DNA from 4 places in the Pseudoalteromonas sp. PB2-1 genome. Region 3 is predicted to be linked to each of the others. Evidence: predicted binding sites of a transcription regulator. Region 3 holds the regulator's gene; each other region holds the start of a gene.

Region 1 (4,388 bases), 1.5 Mb from region 3:
TAAAGGTAAATTAAAGCTTGAGCCAAATGTACCTGATGGTGCTACTTGTGTATCAACACTGGTATTGGTGTAGTTAAAGCTTGAGTATACTTTATGATCATCAGTTAAGTTATATTTAGCGATTGCGGTTGCTGAATAACGCTCTGAAGGTGTTTGATAAAAGTTATATGGATTGAAGTTAAATACACTACATGTATCTGGTTGCAATGTACCATCATTTCTAAACTGACCTGAGCCTGTTGTACCTGCGCCAACGATTGCAAATCGTGTAGGAAATGCGGTTGTTGAGCCACCACTTTCAACCGAGTTAGGGCCACTACAATCTGCTGGAGCTGGAACCGGTGGTTCACCGTTTAAGAATTGTTCATAGTTAGCACCGGTAGCCGTTTCAATACCAAGTAAACCTAAAGGACGGTCACCAAGTAGTATTTGGTCACGTTGACTCCAGCCAAGGGAGAGTACAACGTTACCTTTATCATCTTCTAGATTAGAACCTATTGTTAAGGCTATACTGTTTTTGTCACCATCATTGTCACCGGTTTGAGAGTGTTTAAGATCTAAATCAACACCTTGAAAGTCTTCTTTTAATACAACATTCACCGCACCTGCAATCGCATCAGAACCATATACAGCTGATGCACCACCAGTGATAATATCAATTCGTTCAATCAGTGCAGTTGGAATTGTCGAACTGTCAACTGAGCCATTGTAGTTGTATGGGATCATCCGACGTCCATTCATTAAAACGAGTGAACGTTGCGATCCTAAACCTCTTAAGTTAATGGTGGCTGCACCGCCAGAGCCATTATTTACGTTACTTCCATCACCAGGTATTGTTGAAGGTAAAGTTCTTAGTATTTGTTCTACTTCAGGCTCTTGTTGGTAACCTAATTCTTTTTCTCCGATTGAGACAATTGGACTTGCAGAAACAGCGCCCGGTTGTCTAATACGACTACCCGTAATTGAAATTACTTCGAGATCTTTTTTTGCGTCGCTTGTCTCTTCTGCTGCACTTATTGGTGCGTATATAAGAGCTGTAGAAACAACCCCTGTACTAATCGCCAGCTTTACAGCATTTGATAGTTTGTTTTTTAACATTGTTATCTCCCAATATTTAATTATAGTTGGCTAGAAAACAATGGATTACTACTCGATATCCATTCTTAGCATGTTTAGATTAGTACACAACCTAGGTAAATGTGTAGTTTTTGATAAGAAAATGTATAAATATTGAAATTTTATTGTTTTTTGGTGAGGGGTAGAATAAAAATCATAAAAAAAGCGGCTCTTAGGCCGCTTTTCTGGTTGGTAATGTGTATAGAAGGATTAGCAGTTAGTTTCTTTTGCGTTTACGCCTTCTTTAACTTCTTCACAAGCATCTTCTACAGCATTCTGTGTATCAGTAATTGCTTCATCAATGCGCTCGCCTGCATCTTCAGCTGTGTTATCCTCACAACCCATGATGAAAAGACCTGAAAATAGGGCGATAGTAGCGGCTTTTAAAGTTGAACTTTTCATAATTAAATTCCTTATAATAGTGTAAATTAATCTATAAACGTTGTTCGGTTGTTATCTGGGGGTGTTGCCTCTAAGCGCACCTGATACCAGCGAAATAACAAGTAGAACAAGAAATATAAAAAAGATAATTTTAGCAATTCCTGCTGCGGCTCCTGCAATACCGCCAAAACCTAACACTGCAGCGATTAACGCGATTACTAAAAAAGTGATTGTCCAGCGTAACATAGTGATCTCCTTGGCTAATAATTTTTCGTTTCGGTTGGTATGATTAAAGCTAGTTCTATGCCACTATTAAATGTTAAGTAATTTCAACGGCTTACTGTTTTTTTTGATGTTGTAGAATTTTTTCTTTTGGTAACTTTTACGAATTAGCCTGTAACTTATTCATAGTGATTATTTTTCAACTTAAATGAGTAAAATAACACCCCTTATAAATCTTTCTTTGGTAAGACCAATTTATCTTGTCGGTGTTTTTATACACCCAAGAGCCTGTGTTAGCGTGGTTTTATTTAAAATCGACCATATCACCTTTATAACTTATGACTATATCGAGTATTTTTATCATCTATATTCGGCTGTTAATGTGCTCCCTTTATGGTTGTTAATTTTGTGTTTTACATGTTATTTTAAATTAAATTGGTTTTACCAATTTACAAGGTGCTATACAAATTGAATGTGTTTGTTATTATGTTGAATATTTATTTAACTATATTGATTTTTTATTTATAACAGTGCGAGGGGGCAGTATGGATATAGGTGGGTTACTCTCAACCGCGGCCAGCTTGATGATTACGGGCATGATCGGTGTATTTATATTTTTAACTATTTTGATTTCAGCCGTGACCTTAATGTCTAGGTTGATGAATCGTTTTGATGAACCTAACAGCAATGAGCCCGTGCGAGCTGCAAAAATACACTCACAGCAGGGGGTGCCGCAAGCACACATCGCAGCTATTAGCGCTGCAATCGCTCAATTCAGAAATAAACAAAAATAATGGGGCAGCTGAAAATGGCTAAATTAAAATTAACCGAACTAGTTTTACGTGATGCACATCAATCATTGTTAGCAACACGCATGCGCTTAGATGACATGTTACCTATGGCTGAGAAACTCGATAACGCGGGTTATTGGTCTATAGAGTCATGGGGGGGCGCAACGTTTGATTCTTGTATTCGCTATTTGGGCGAAGATCCTTGGCAGCGTATTCGTGAACTTAAAGCGGCGATGCCAAACACCAAGCAACAAATGCTGCTGCGTGGACAAAATTTATTAGGTTATCGCCACTACGCTGATGATGTAGTAGAAAAGTTTGTCGAGCGTGCACATAAAAATGGTGTTGATGTATTTCGTATTTTTGATGCAATGAATGATGTACGTAATCTTGAAACAGCCATAAAGGCTGCGGTTAGAGTGGGCGCACATGCGCAAGGAACGATCTCATATACGGTGAGCCCTGTGCATACTCTCGATATGTGGCTTAAGCTTGCTAAACAGCTTGAAGAGCTGGGTTGTCATTCTATTTGTATTAAAGATATGGCGGGATTATTAAAACCTTACGATTGTGAACAGCTGATCAAAGGTCTAAAAGAGACGGTGTCTATTCCTATCGCGATGCAATGTCATGCTACAACGGGTTTAAGTACAGCAACTTACCAAAAAGCGATTGATGCAGGCATTGATATGTTGGATACGGCTATCTCATCAATGAGTATGACCTATGGCCACAGTGCAACAGAAACAATAGTATCGATTGTTGAAGGAACCGAGCGAGATACTGGTCTTAACCTTAATCAGTTAGAAGAAATTGCCGCTTATTTTCGTGATGTGCGTAAAAAGTATGCCGCTTTCGAAGGCAGCCTAAAAGGGGTTGATGGCCGTATCTTATTAGCACAAGTACCAGGCGGCATGTTAACTAACATGGAAAACCAGCTGAAAGAACAAGGTGCTGCGGATAAACTCGATCAAGTGCTTTTAGAGATCCCGCGTGTACGTGAAGATTTAGGGTATATTCCACTGGTAACACCAACCTCACAAATAGTTGGTACGCAAGCCGTTCTAAATGTATTAACGGGTGAGCGTTATAAAACGATTACTAAAGAAACCGCAGGTGTACTTAAAGGTGAGTATGGTGCAACCCCAGCGCCGATGAATAAAGAACTTCAAGAGCGTGTTTTAGACGGAAGCGAAGCAATTACGTGTCGCCCTGCTGATAAACTTGAACCCGAACTCGAAAAACTTGAAGCTGAATTATTAAAAGAAGCTAAAGAGCAGGGTTTAGAGTTGGCTGATGACGTGATTGATGACGTGCTTACCTATGCTTTATTCCCACAAATAGGCTTGAAATTTCTTAAAAATCGTCATAATCCTGATGCCTTCGAACCTGTGCCGACTGGTGAAAAAGCTAAATCTGATCAATCAACAACACCTTCTTCAAATGGTGAGGTTCAAGCTGAGCAATACAGTGTGAAAGTAGATGGTAAAGTTTACGATGTTGTTGTTGCTAAAGGTGGCGAGCTTAAAGAGGTTGCACTTAAAGACAGTGAGTTAATACCACAATCTGCATCAGCGTCAGCTGGCGAAACACTCAATGCGCCACTGGCAGGTAATATTTTTAAAATCAAAGTAAAACCTGGGCAAACTGTAAATCAAGGTGATGTCGTTATCATTATGGAAGCAATGAAAATGGAAACCGAAGTACGTGCCGCTCATGACGGCACTGTGGCTGATATTTTAGTTGCGGAAGGTGACTCAGTTGCTACCGGCGACGCCATGATTGCACTTGCTTAGGAGGCTAGGGATGGATGGATTATTAAACCTCTGGCATGCAACGGGGATTGCAAACTTTACTTTCCCTGCACTGATCATGATT
Region 2 (4,388 bases), 840 kb from region 3:
ACCTGCATCTGGCACTTTTACTGCCAACATGTCACGCAAATTAGTGATCGGACGATTATTTACTAAATCAGCATAGGCAACATAATCACTGTATTCACCAGAACGCACTGCTTTTTGTAGCGTTTGAATAACATCTGGGTTATACGCGTGATACTCACCGCCATGCACATATTTCAATAAACCGCCATGGCTTAACAATTTACGCTTACTAAATGCCAATTTATGAAGCTTGCGTTGATCGTCATCAAAATCAGTGAAACACGCCCCTTTAATACGACTTGCCACACCATTAAAACAGGTTTCGACGATAGCCTCAGACAAACCAACGGCTTCAAATAACATCGAGCAGCGGTATGATGCAACAGTGCTAATACCCATTTTCGACATGATTTTATAAAGACCCTTGTTTATCGCATTACGATACGCAAGCGTTACTTCACAATAAGTCTTATTGATCACCTTACTATCACTCATAGCAACCAGTGATTCATAAGCAAGGTATGGGTAAATTGCTGTTGCACCAAAGCCGAGTAATACAGCGAATTGATGAGCATCGCGAACACTGCCTGATTCAATGATAATGTTTGATTCACAGCGCAAGTTATTATCAACTAAACGTTTCTGAATAGAGCCTACCGCCATCGCAGCAGGAATAGGCAACTGTGTTTCGCTGAAGTTACGGTCGCTTAACACTAACATCACACAACCAGCAGCCGCTTTCTCTTGCGCTTCGTCACAAATACGTGTGATAGCGCTTTCAAGCCCCTCTTCTACTGTGTAAGTGATATCAATTTTGCAGTAGCTGTAATATTTATCATCAGCATTAAGTAACTGCTGCATATCTGCATACATCAAGATTGGTGTATCAAACTGCAAACGCTTAGCGTGACCAGTGGTTTCGTTAAATACGTTTTGCTCACTACCAATACAGGTTGCCAGTGACATAACGTGATTTTCACGAAGCGGGTCAATCGGTGGATTCGTTACTTGCGCAAACTTCTGTCTAAAGTAATCAAATAACGAGCGGTGACCTTCTGACAGTACGGCAAATGGAGTGTCATCACCCATTGAACCTGTCGCTTCTTGACCGTTTTCACCCATCACACGAATAACACTATCAAGCTCTTCGTTAGTGAAACCAAACATCTTTTGATATTTAAGCAATGTTTCGTCATCAAATGAACGATTACCCGCATCTTTTTCAGAGAGCTGCTCGAACGGTATTAAACGCTTAACATTTGCTTCGAGCCATGCTTTGTATGGATGACGTGACTTAAGATCTTGGTCAATTTCATCTGAATGCCAAATTTTACCTTGATGAGTATCAATAACTAACAGCTCGCCAGGGCCAACACGGCCTTTTTCAACCACTTCGTCTGGTGCATAGTCCCAAATACCCACTTCTGAGGCGAGTGTTATAAAACCATCTTGGGTGATCACATAACGCGCTGGACGTAAACCGTTGCGATCAAGGTTACAGGCTGCAAAACGACCGTCAGACATGACAATACCAGCAGGGCCATCCCATGGTTCCATATGCATTGAGTTAAAGTCGTAGAATGCACGTAGGTCTTCATCCATAGCACGGTTTTTTTGCCATGCAGGCGGTACAAGCATACGCATTGCACGGAATAAATCCATGCCACCCGCTAAGAACAACTCAAGCATATTGTCTAAGCTTGAAGAGTCAGAACCGCTTTCATTTACGAACGGTGCAGCTGATTGCAAATCAGGGATAAGTGGTGAGGCAAACTTATACGCACGGGCACGGGCCCACTGGCGGTTACCTTGAATGGTATTAATTTCACCATTGTGTGCTAAATAACGGAATGGCTGCGCTAATGGCCAACGAGGTTGTGTATTGGTAGAAAAACGTTGATGAAATACACAAATCGCACTGGTCATGCGAATGTCAGCTAAATCTAAATAAAAGTTAGGTAAGTCAACTGGCATCATTAAGCCTTTATAGACAGTGACCAAACCAGATAAGCTGGCAATATAAAAATGTTCATCGTTTTCAAGGCGCTTTTCTGCACGACGACGCGCAACATATAAACGGCGCTCTAAATCTTTCGGACGCCAGCCTTCTGGGGCGCTAACAAAAATTTGTTCAAAGCCTGGTAGTTGTTTTTTTGCAATTGGCCCTAAACATGACGCATCAGTCGGTACAACGCGCCAGCCTTGAATGCTCAAGGTTTCTTTTTCGAGTTCTTCACTCAACACATCTTTAGCTGTTTGCGCAAGTACAGGATCGGCATTCAAAAATACCATGCCTACGGCGTAGTTCTTTCCTAGGTGCCAGTCATGTTCGCTAGCAATAGCACGAAAGAAACTATCGGGTTTTTGCATTAATAAACCACAACCATCACCGGTTTTACCATCGGCAGAAATACCGCCACGGTGCTCCATACGATCAAGCCCTGTGATTGCTGTTCGGATCAAGCGGTGACTCGCTTGTCCATTGACTTGGGCTATCAAGCCAAAGCCACAATTATCTTTTTCTAATTTTGAGTCGTATAACATAGACCCCTCCCCTTGCTACAACGACCAGCCCTTTAGTCTCTTGTGACAGGGCTAGCAGACGAACAAAACTATCGCCAAATAATCTCTGAGTCAATAGAGTTTTGAATACATATTCATATTCATGAATATTTCTCATTTAAATGCACTTAGTAAATTCTATGCTAATTTTTTACATTTAGGCGTATTTTCACCGTTATTTTTTTATGACACTGGTGTCATATTTAACAACTTGTAAAAGAAAAATTTCAAAAACCACTCTTTACGTTAACGTAAACTGACAACTGAAATGAATAAATATTCACTTTTTGAATGATAATGCAGAATTTAGATATCACCTACTCACATAAACCAGACTCGCTAGGCACTTACTGTAACTCTTTAGATAACTATTTACGCTTACACTCCTAAAAGCTTGCTCTTTACGCGCACGTAAACCCACTTATTAAAAAGTGTCCGCTGCGGACACTTTTTCTGTCCGCGGACATTGAAACAACATCAATAGAATCAATAAACCTTTATAAATCAATAAAATAAAAGTTGGCATATTGTTGGTATATAAAATTACATCAGCAGATTTAAGGACAGGACATGTTCACTTTTAGTTTATTTATTGCATCGCCACTCACCATGCTAGTAGTGGGTTTCATGATTATGTTAGTTGAGAACATTAAGGAACTATGATGATAAAAGATACCAGTGCTCAGGATATCTCGGTGACGAAGAAGAATAACTTTGCAAAACCAGTTGCACTAATTATCGGTGTATTATTAATTGGCTCGGTTGCTATAGGCAGTATTTTTGCGGACACCGAAGGCAGTATTTCCGTTGAGAAGGCAAGCCTACAAATCAGCAAAGTAACTCAGCAACCTCTCATTAGAGATGTCGCCGCCAGTGGCAAAATCGTTGCTGCAAATGCGCCCAAAGTATACAGCCCTGAACGCGGCTTTGTGGATTTGAAAGTAAAAGCAGGTGACAGCGTAAAAAAAGATGACGTCATCGCAATTGTAAAAAGCCCTGAGCTAACAAATGAGCTAAAACAGCAACAATCTGTACTTGCAAGGCTTGATGGTGAGCTTCAACGCAAGCAACTCGAAGCACGTAGACAAAAATTAAGCTTAACGAAAGCGCTCGACCTTGCTCAGGTTGAACTTAATGCTGCGGACCGTGAAAACCGTCGTGCCCAATTATCTATAAAGAAAAACTTAATAAGCCAAATTGATTTAGAAAAAGCAGTCGATGATTTAGCAAGAGCAAAACTTTCTTATAAACATGCTGAGCAAGAGGTTGCGCTTGCAAAAGATACCCTTGCCTTTGAGTTAAAAGCCGCAGAGCGAGACCTAGCAAGACAGCAGCTTATCGTTGATGATTTATTTCGCCAAGTAAATGACCTAACTATCATAGCCAGTGTGAGCGGCATCGTGGGGAATTTACTTGTGCAACAAAAAGAGGCCGTAACTCAAAGTCAACCATTAATGACTTTGGTGGACTTAAGTAACTTTGAAGCCGAACTTCAAGTGCCAGAAAGTTATGCTAATGAATTAGGTTTAGGGATGCAAGTCGAACTAACGCTCGGTGCTCGTCATGTGACGGGAACATTGTCAGCTATATCTCCGGAAGTAAACAACCGCGAAGTGACAACACGAGTACGATTTGATGATGAACTGGTTGGAATTCGCCAAAATCAACGTCTCACAGCCCGCATTCTCTTAGAAAATCGCGACAATGTTTTACAAGTAAAGCGCGGCGCCTTTTTACAACAAGGTGGGACGCGTGCTTATCGAATCGATGGTGATATGGCTTACTTAATCGATATAAAAACAGGCGCTAGCAGTATTAACGCTGTGGAGCTCTTAGAAGGCGTTCAA
Region 3 (4,388 bases):
TCGCCTGGGTTACTTTTGAGTGGCACTTTATTTGCGATGATATTTGCTTATGTTGTGCGGTTTTATGCGATTGCGCATGGGGCACTTGAAAGCAGCTTCTTACGTATAAGCCCGTCGTTAGATATGGCAAGCCAATCAATGGGGAAGGGGCCATTGCAAACTTTGCGTAAAGTTCATTTACCCTTGTTAAAACGCGGCATTCTTACCGCAGGTTTGTTAGTCTTTATTGAATGCATGAAAGAGCTGCCCGCCGCATTATTATTAAGGCCATTTAACTTTGAAACACTGGCAACCCATGTGTTTCAGTATGTTAGTGATGAGCAGTTGGAGCTTGCCTCAATTTCAGCGTTATTGATTGTTTTAGTGGGGCTTATTCCTTTGTATTTCGTTAATCGTTCGATGGAGCAACATCACTCATGAGCCATTTAGTAATTAAAGACTTAGCTTATCAGTACAATGGCACTAAGGTTTTGAGTGGGTTAAGCCTCAATGTGAAGCAAGACGAAATAGTGTGTTTATTAGGGGCCAGTGGCTGTGGCAAAACCACAACCCTAAAAGCAATCGCGGGAATTTTGCAGCCTGAGCAAGGCTACATGAGTATCGATTCTAATATTGTGAACGATAATGGGGTTTTTGTTGCACCCCAAAAGCGCAATATCGGCATGATGTTTCAAGATTATGCGTTATTTCCTCATCTTACAGTGAGTGACAATATTGCGTTTGGTCTCAACACGATGAGTAAAGAGCAAAAACGTCAGCGAGTGAACGAGATGCTCACTTTAGTTAAGCTTGATGGTTGTGCCAAGCGATATCCTCACCAGCTCTCAGGTGGCCAACAGCAACGAGTCGCGATTGCCCGTGCACTTGCTTATAAACCAAGTTTGTTACTTCTTGATGAGCCATTTTCAAATATTGATACCCAAGTAAGGTTTGAGCTAATTGCCGATATTCGTCGGATTATCAAAGCGCAAAAAGTTTCTGCGGTATTTGTTACCCATTCAAAAGAAGAGGCGTTTGCCTTTGCTGATACACTTGCTGTTATGCATGGTGGAAAAATAGCCCAACAAGGCTCTGCTGAGCAGTTATTTAGCCAACCTAACTCAAAGGTGGTTGCAGAGTTTCTTGGTACGGGCATATACTTAACGGCAAAAGCATTAACCGCAACTGAATATGAGACGGTGTTCGGGGTTGTATCGTCAACCAATGCAGGTAACCATGATTGCGTACAAGGTCAAATTTATGTGCGCCCTCATCATATCCAGTTGTGTAAAGCAGAAAATGGCGATGCTCAAGGCTTAACTATTTTGCAAAGACGTTTTATCGGCACGCGTTATGTGTACCGTATTAATATTGCAGGGCAGGAGCTCGAAGTGGCCGCAGAGCAAGACCACGTTTTCTCGGTCGAACAGCCAGTAAAAATAAAAATAATGCCGCACACGGTCAATTTTTTTCGAGATTAAACATGATGTGAAATCCTAAATTGTTGATTGTGTGCCTGATAATGAATAGCTAAGGATTCACTATGGCGCAAGCGCAATCTGGGATTTGTGCTGAAGCAAACTTACATGGTTTGCACCTGTTTTTTAACGTCTATGATGGCCACGATGAGTCATTACGAAAAAAACTAAAGCGTGTAAATGTAATACAAGACGAATTTTCTGATCAGTTCTCTGAGGCTATGCTGTCTTGTGTTGTTGCTGTTGGGGCGCAATATTGGCCGCATATATTGCCTGAGTTTATTCCAAGTCAATTACAAAGCTTTCCAAATGTCACACACAGTGAACATGTTGTAAGCGCACAACCGTTCGATTTATTTGTGCAAATTCGCTCTGACCGTGAAGACGTCAATCATTTATTTGCCCTGCAAATTTTAAAATTGTTTACACCGGATGTTGAGCTAGTGGAGCAAGTTCGTAACTTTCGCTTTTTGGATGGGCGAGATTTTAATGGTTTTATCTACGCCGGCGACACACCTCACGGTAGACAAAAACGCAGTACGGCACTAGTCAATAAACCAGGGCATTTTGAAGATCAAGGTAGTTATATTCATGTGCAGCGGTTTGTCCACGATCTAACGGTGTGGCAGTACTTGTCTTTATCAGAGCAAGAGCAAATAATGGGGCGTACTCGCCTTGATAATACCTTAGTTGTGCCGGCAATTGAAACGAGCCATGCAGTGAGATCAGAGCTCAAAGATGAGCATGGTCTGCCGCTATTACTCAATCAGAGTATGCCATTTGGCGACGTTCACAAACAGGGCATACTCATGGTGTCGTGTGCCGCACAAGGTGACTCATTTGAACACGTACTGAAAAGTCGTTTAGGGCAGGGCGAGCATTATGATCATTGGCTTGATTTTACACAAGCTGATATGGGTTCGGCATTTTTCGCCCCGTCAGTGAATTTTCTAAAGCAACTTTAAACAGTATCGAATAAGGTGCGAACACGCTCAAGCGTAACATCAATTTCAGACACTTTTGCAGGGGCGATAAAAATAGTATCGTCACCTGCAATGGTTCCTAGCACACCGTCTGCTTTACCTAATGAATCAAGTAAACGTGCAATAAGCTGCGCAGCCCCTGGACTGGTGCGAATAATGATCATCATTTCGTTATGCATAATGTCGATAACAAGCTGACGCAACGGGCTTTTCGCCGTTGGTACGCCCATTTCGGCCGGTAAGCAATACACCATTTCTTGTTTCGCGTTACGAGTACGTACCGCACCAAATTTACTCAACATGCGCGAGACTTTACTCTGGCTGATGTTATCAAAGCCTTGCTCTTTTAATGCATCTACAATTTCACCTTGTGAGCCGAAGTTTTCTTCTTTTAATAACGATTTAAACGCTTTGATTAGTGCTTCTTGTTTATCTTGAGGTTGCATGCTGTCGTATCTTTATTCATAAAATGTGAAGTAATTCTACACAATTATGCATACTTATGCAGTATTTGTTTGAATTTGTCGGCTAAATGAAGGCACTTTACAACATAGTTTACAACTATGGTCGAAATTATATGCGAAATAAGCAGGATAAATTTGTTTTTAGTCGCTAATTTCATTATCTTTAGGGCCACAAGTATTTCCTACCTCAAATTACGGAGAATTCCAATGAAAGTTGCTGTTTTAGGCGCAGCTGGCGGTATCGGCCAAGCATTGTCTTTATTATTAAAAACAAGTTTACCTGCAGGTTCTGAATTATCGTTATACGATGTTGCCCCTGTTGTTCCTGGTGTAGCGGTTGATCTTTCTCACATCCCAACAGACGTTAAAGTTGAAGGCTTTGGTGCTGACGACCTAGATGCAGCATTAGCTGGTTGTGATATCGTTCTTATCCCAGCGGGTATGCCACGTAAGCCGGGTATGGACCGTGCGGACCTTTTCAACGTAAACGCAGGTATCATCAAAACATTAGCTGAAGGCATCGTAAGAAACTGCCCTAAAGCGTTAGTAGGTATCATCACTAACCCAGTTAACGGCACTGTGCCAATCGTTGCTGAAGTATTCAAAAAAGCGGGCACTTACGATGCGAATCGTGTATTCGGTATCACAACACTTGACGTGATCCGTTCAGAAGCATTTGTTGCTGAACTTAAAGGTTTAAGCGCTACAGACGTTAAAGTTCCAGTGATCGGTGGTCACTCAGGTACGACTATTCTTCCTCTTCTTTCTCAAGTTGAAGGTGTTACTTTCACTGACGAAGAAGTTGCAGCATTAACACCACGTATCCAAAATGCAGGTACTGAAGTTGTTAACGCTAAAGCGGGTGGCGGTTCAGCGACGCTTTCAATGGGTGCAGCCGCAGCGCGTTTTTGTATGTCTTTAGTTAAAGGCTTACAAGGTGAAGACGTTGTTGATTACGCATACGTTGCAGTTGAGAACGGTGACGCGGCATACTTCGCACACCCAGTACGTTTAGGTAAAAACGGTGTTGAAGAAATCCTTTCTTACGGTGAATTAAGTGCATTCGAAGAGCAAGCTAAAAACGATATGTTAGCGACACTTAACAAAGACATCCAAGAAGGTGTTGATTTCATCAACGGCTAATACCCAGATGAAAATGGGGGTATTCTCTAGTCGATGTCCTCAATAATAAAAAAGCCTGCAATTGCAGGCTTTTTTGTGGCTCGAATAAATTGGGTTTAATGATCCCGCGCAACGGCGATGCGGGCTAAACTCTCAAGTGCTTGCTTGTACGGTGTATCTGGTAAAAAAGCAATACAAGCAATCGCTTTGTCGGCTTCTTGTTCTGCTTTTTGCATCGCAAACTCAAGGGCTTTAGTATCAGCTAATGCCGTTAGAATGCTCTCTAAGTGGTCCATACCATTACCAAGCTCAATGGCTTCGCGTACTAGCTTAACTTGCTCTGGTGTGCCTTTTTGCATTGC
Region 4 (4,388 bases), 1.1 Mb from region 3:
TTTTCGCGCAGTTTAGCTCAGTTAACTGCAGTTATAAGCGTCTTGCAAGGGAATTATTTGCACTATGCGACGAATATGAACTTCACAATGTTCATCTAATCGCAAATGATAAACTACCCGTGGTTCGTTATCACGATGAAGCATATAGCTTAGAAACCGCCAAACAAATTCTATTTTTTTATAATCCTCAATACCATGAAGCCCACACTATATTTGCTTCGGATGATGAAAAATGTAAAAAGATTCGCTTCTTATTCTTGGCAACCGGTGAAGAAATTAGGGCTAATGCAGCCCAGTTTCATCATAAAGTACAGCGTGTCATTAGCAGCTTACAAGATAAGCTGTTAAGCAACCAATCTTCGCTAAAAATTCGCGATCACCAACACCTTACTTATGACATGTTTGCAAAAGCAAAAGGCCATAAAGAAAGCTACGGTTATAAATTAAGAAGCCTCTACCCTCGTTATCAGTCTCGTCAATGTCACTTACCAAGTGAGCACAGTGAAATGACCTATGCGGGATTCTCAATTCCAGTGACGCGTGCGATAAAAACGCAATTCCAGCATATGCTTAACGAAGCAAACTACACACAATTTTATCAGTATATTTTTGATGCGTTTAAACGCGCATGTGAAAAACGCCAATTAACACTGGGGGCTTTTATCGCTAATGGTACCCGACCTATAGTGCGCAATAGCCATATCGATAATGCGCAAAGCAACAGTGAACTACAAAAATTGACCTTTGATTGCAGCACGAAAGAACCCCAATTACAGCATTACTGGGATGCCAAGAGCTTAGTTGACGTGCTGCATTTCGTGATTGCAGCCGCAGATAAAGATAAGCATGATATTGGTTATGGTCGATTTATGAACCAAGTTCAAAGCGCAATTAATGAAGTGACCGATGAACTGGCATTCAACCCAACTCGGCAAGATTTACGTGTACGTTTTTATCAGCACATTAACTATCAATATTAGATAAGTACAGTATTGAAAATTGAAGGTGACGCCCATGCGTCACCTTTTGGTTACCTGTTTTTACTCAGCTTAGTGAGGTCCAAACGCAATACCTTAGAACGGCGTTCATGGTTATAAAGCGCTTTTTTCTTTGCCGGCAACTCATCAACTGTCACTATTTCAAAGCTTTGCTCTAAAAACCAGTGAATACTCCGTGTAGTCAGTGCAAATAAATGCGAGTAACCCGCACGCTTGGCTTTATTAATAATAAACCTCAGTAGATAACTGCCGCGATCGGCATCTCGGTACTGAGGGTGAACAGCCAAACTCGCAAACTCCCCTACCTGTTCATCAGCAAACGGATACAAAGCTGCACAGGCAATGATAAGTCCATCACGTTCAATAACTGTAAATTGTTCAATTTCGATTTCTAGCTGTTCACGTGAACGACGCACTAAATAGCCTTGCTGCTCAAGCGGTCTAATAAGGTTAATGATACCGGTTATATCAGAGATAGTTGCGCTACGAAGTTGCTCTGAGCTTTGTGGTGCGATTTGTGTACCAATACCATCTAAAGAGAACAATTCTTGTAATAACGCGCCATCTTCTTTGTAACTAACTAGGTGGCAGCGATGTACACCACCTCGGCAAGCATCAATTGCAGCTTGTAAGAAAACAGTCGCACTTACACACGAATCAGCTTGGTTGCGGTAATTAGCTAAAACACGTTCCGCTTCGTTTGGCATCAACTCAGCGATTGCTTCGCCATTTTCATCTAAAATACCGGCTTCTTGACAGAAACCGAGCATTTTATCGGCACGCAGTTTTAACGCTACTTGAGTAGCAATTTCTTCTGCGGTTAAATTAAAACTTTCACCGGTAACTGATGCCGCAATCGGCCCTAATAATACAATACCGTTATTATTTAACTGATGGCGAATACCCTCTACGTCAATGCGCCTTACTCTTCCTGAGTGATGATAATCAACCCCTTCATCCACACCTAGTGGCTGTGCGATGACAAAGTTACCGCTTACCACATTCAGAAAAGAGCCTGACATAGGTGTACTACTAAGAGACGTTGATAACCGTGCTGTAATATCAAATTGCATTGCACCCGCAACTTTTTTAATTACATCAAAGGTGGCGTTATCCGTTACGCGTATCTCATTGTGGAACTGACTAGTTATGCCAACTTGCTCAAGTGCTGCATTAAACTGTGGTCGTGCGCCAAACACTAAAACAATTTTAATACCTAGGCTGGTAAGTAATGCAACATCGTTGATAATGCTGCGACAACCAGGCTGATCTATTGCCTCTCCACCAAGCATTACGACAAAAGTTTTGCCTCTGTGGGCATTAACATAGGGTGTTGACTGACGAAATCCATCGACCAATTCAGTGGTACGCACGTAATATTTACCTTGTAAAATCGGATGTTTTTAATAAAAACGAATAAACAAGACATCAGTCTAAAGAATTTATATTCACAAATAAAGCATTATTATTCTTGTTTTATGAATAAATTTTGACATCGATTGGCCGCAATATATCAGATACAAAAAAGGCTCGCATAAGCGAGCCTTTTTAAGAGATTGAAACTGATTACCAGCCTGTTTTCTCTTTAAGTGCATTACCGATATCAGCTAATGAACGTACAGTTTTTACGCCCGCAGCTTCTAATGCAGCAAACTTCTCATCAGCAGTACCTTTACCGCCTGCAATGATTGCACCAGCGTGACCCATACGCTTACCTGGAGGTGCAGTAACACCCGCAATGTAAGAAACAACAGGTTTAGTCACGTTGTGCTTGATGTACTCAGCAGCTTCTTCTTCTGCAGTACCACCGATTTCACCGATCATAACGATTGCTTCAGTTTGCTCGTCTTTTTCGAACATTTCTAAAACGTCGATGAAGTTAGTGCCTGGGATTGGGTCACCACCGATACCAACACATGTTGATTGGCCGAAACCAGCGTCAGTAGTTTGTTTAACCGCTTCGTAAGTAAGTGTACCAGAACGTGATACGATACCTACTTTACCAGGCTTGTGGATATGACCAGGCATGATACCGATCTTCGTTTCACCAGGAGTGATAACACCTGGGCAGTTAGGACCGATCATACGAACACCAGTTTGGTCAAGCTTAACTTTAACGTCAACCATGTCTAGTGTTGGGATACCTTCAGTGATACAAACGATAAGCTCGATGCCTGCATCGATAGCTTCTAAAATAGCATCTTTACAGAAAGGAGCTGGTACGTAAATAACAGATGCAGTTGCACCTGTTGCTTCTACAGCGTCACGTACTGTGTTGAATACTGGAAGACCTAGGTGCGTTTGACCGCCTTTACCAGGGCTTACACCACCAACCATTTGTGTACCATACTCAAGCGCTTGCTCTGAGTGGAAAGTACCTTGGCCACCTGTGAAACCTTGACAGATAACTTTTGTATCTTTATTGATTAATACAGACATTATTTGCCCTCCGCAGCAGCAACAACTTTTTCAGCTGCGTCTGTTAGTGACTCAGCAGCGATGATGTTAAGGTCAGAACTTGCAAGAACTTCACGACCTAGTTCAGCGTTAGTACCTTCTAAACGTACTACTACAGGAACATTTACACCTACTTCTTTAACTGCGCCAATGATACCTTCTGCGATCATGTCACAACGTACGATGCCACCAAAGATGTTAACTAAAACAGCTTTAACGTTGTCGTCAGATAGGATGATCTTGAATGCTTCAGATACACGCTCTTTAGTCGCACCGCCACCAACATCTAGGAAGTTAGCTGGCTTACCACCGTGTAGGTTTACGATGTCCATAGTACCCATTGCTAGGCCTGCACCATTAACCATACAACCAACGTTACCATCTAGTGCAACGTAGTTAAGCTCGAAGCTTGCAGCGTGAGCTTCACGTGCATCTTCTTGTGAAGGATCGTGCATTTCGCGGATTTTAGGTTGACGGTAAAGCGCGTTACCATCTACACCGATTTTACCGTCTAGACAGTGAAGGTTACCTTCGTCTGTGATTACTAGCGGGTTGATTTCTAAAAGAGCGAAATCGAAATCGTTGAACATGTTAGCAAGACCCATGAAGATCTTAACGAACTGTTTCATTTGAGTTGGGTTTAAACCAAGTTTGAAACCTAATTCACGAGCTTGATAAGCTTGAGGACCAACTAGTGGATCGATCTCAGCTTTGTGAATTAATTCTGGCGTTTCTTCTGCAACTTGCTCGATTTCCACACCACCTTCAGTAGATGCCATGAAAACAACTTTACGAGAAGCACGATCTACTACAGCGCCAAGGTATAATTCGTTAGCGATGTCAGTGCAGCTTTCTACAAGGATTTTAGCTACTGGCTGACCATTTTCGTCTGTTTGGTAAGTAACTAAGTTTTTACCTAACCAGTTCGCAGCG

The links. Region 3 encodes ArgR, which controls arginine synthesis, uptake and breakdown. Its sites were predicted from a motif close to ANTGAATANNTATTCANT; they were not measured.
Region 1: the regulator ArgR is predicted to act here: its motif matches at 2,208-2,225, upstream of L0Z67_RS12805 (OadG family transporter subunit).
Region 2: the regulator ArgR is predicted to act here: its motif matches at 2,624-2,641, upstream of gltB (glutamate synthase large subunit).
Region 4: the regulator ArgR is predicted to act here: its motif matches at 2,434-2,451, upstream of argA (amino-acid N-acetyltransferase).

Annotation. Positions count from the first base shown of each region.
Region 1 covers NZ_CP090667.1:2,733,877-2,738,264, reverse strand. Annotated here, with positions in the region: gene L0Z67_RS12820 (TonB-dependent receptor domain-containing protein) at 1-1,098, opposite strand, end outside; gene L0Z67_RS12815 (hypothetical protein) at 1,327-1,518, opposite strand; gene L0Z67_RS12810 (DUF1328 domain-containing protein) at 1,570-1,743, opposite strand; gene L0Z67_RS12805 (OadG family transporter subunit) at 2,265-2,513, shown strand; gene oadA (sodium-extruding oxaloacetate decarboxylase subunit alpha) at 2,528-4,306, shown strand; gene L0Z67_RS12795 (sodium ion-translocating decarboxylase subunit beta) at 4,317-4,388, shown strand, end outside.
Region 2 covers NZ_CP090667.1:1,465,871-1,470,258, reverse strand. Annotated here, with positions in the region: gene gltB (glutamate synthase large subunit) at 1-2,523, opposite strand, end outside; gene L0Z67_RS06790 (efflux RND transporter periplasmic adaptor subunit) at 3,204-4,388, shown strand, end outside.
Region 3 covers NZ_CP090667.1:622,738-627,125, forward strand. Annotated here, with positions in the region: gene L0Z67_RS02935 (iron ABC transporter permease) at 1-420, shown strand, start outside; gene L0Z67_RS02940 (ABC transporter ATP-binding protein) at 417-1,460, shown strand; gene L0Z67_RS02945 (Dyp-type peroxidase) at 1,523-2,422, shown strand; gene argR (transcriptional regulator ArgR) at 2,419-2,886, opposite strand; gene mdh (malate dehydrogenase) at 3,112-4,047, shown strand; gene ispB (octaprenyl diphosphate synthase) at 4,143-4,388, opposite strand, start outside.
Region 4 covers NZ_CP090667.1:1,738,606-1,742,993, reverse strand. Annotated here, with positions in the region: gene L0Z67_RS08030 (DUF3083 family protein) at 1-980, shown strand, start outside; gene argA (amino-acid N-acetyltransferase) at 1,031-2,371, opposite strand; gene sucD (succinate--CoA ligase subunit alpha) at 2,565-3,437, opposite strand; gene sucC (ADP-forming succinate--CoA ligase subunit beta) at 3,437-4,388, opposite strand, start outside.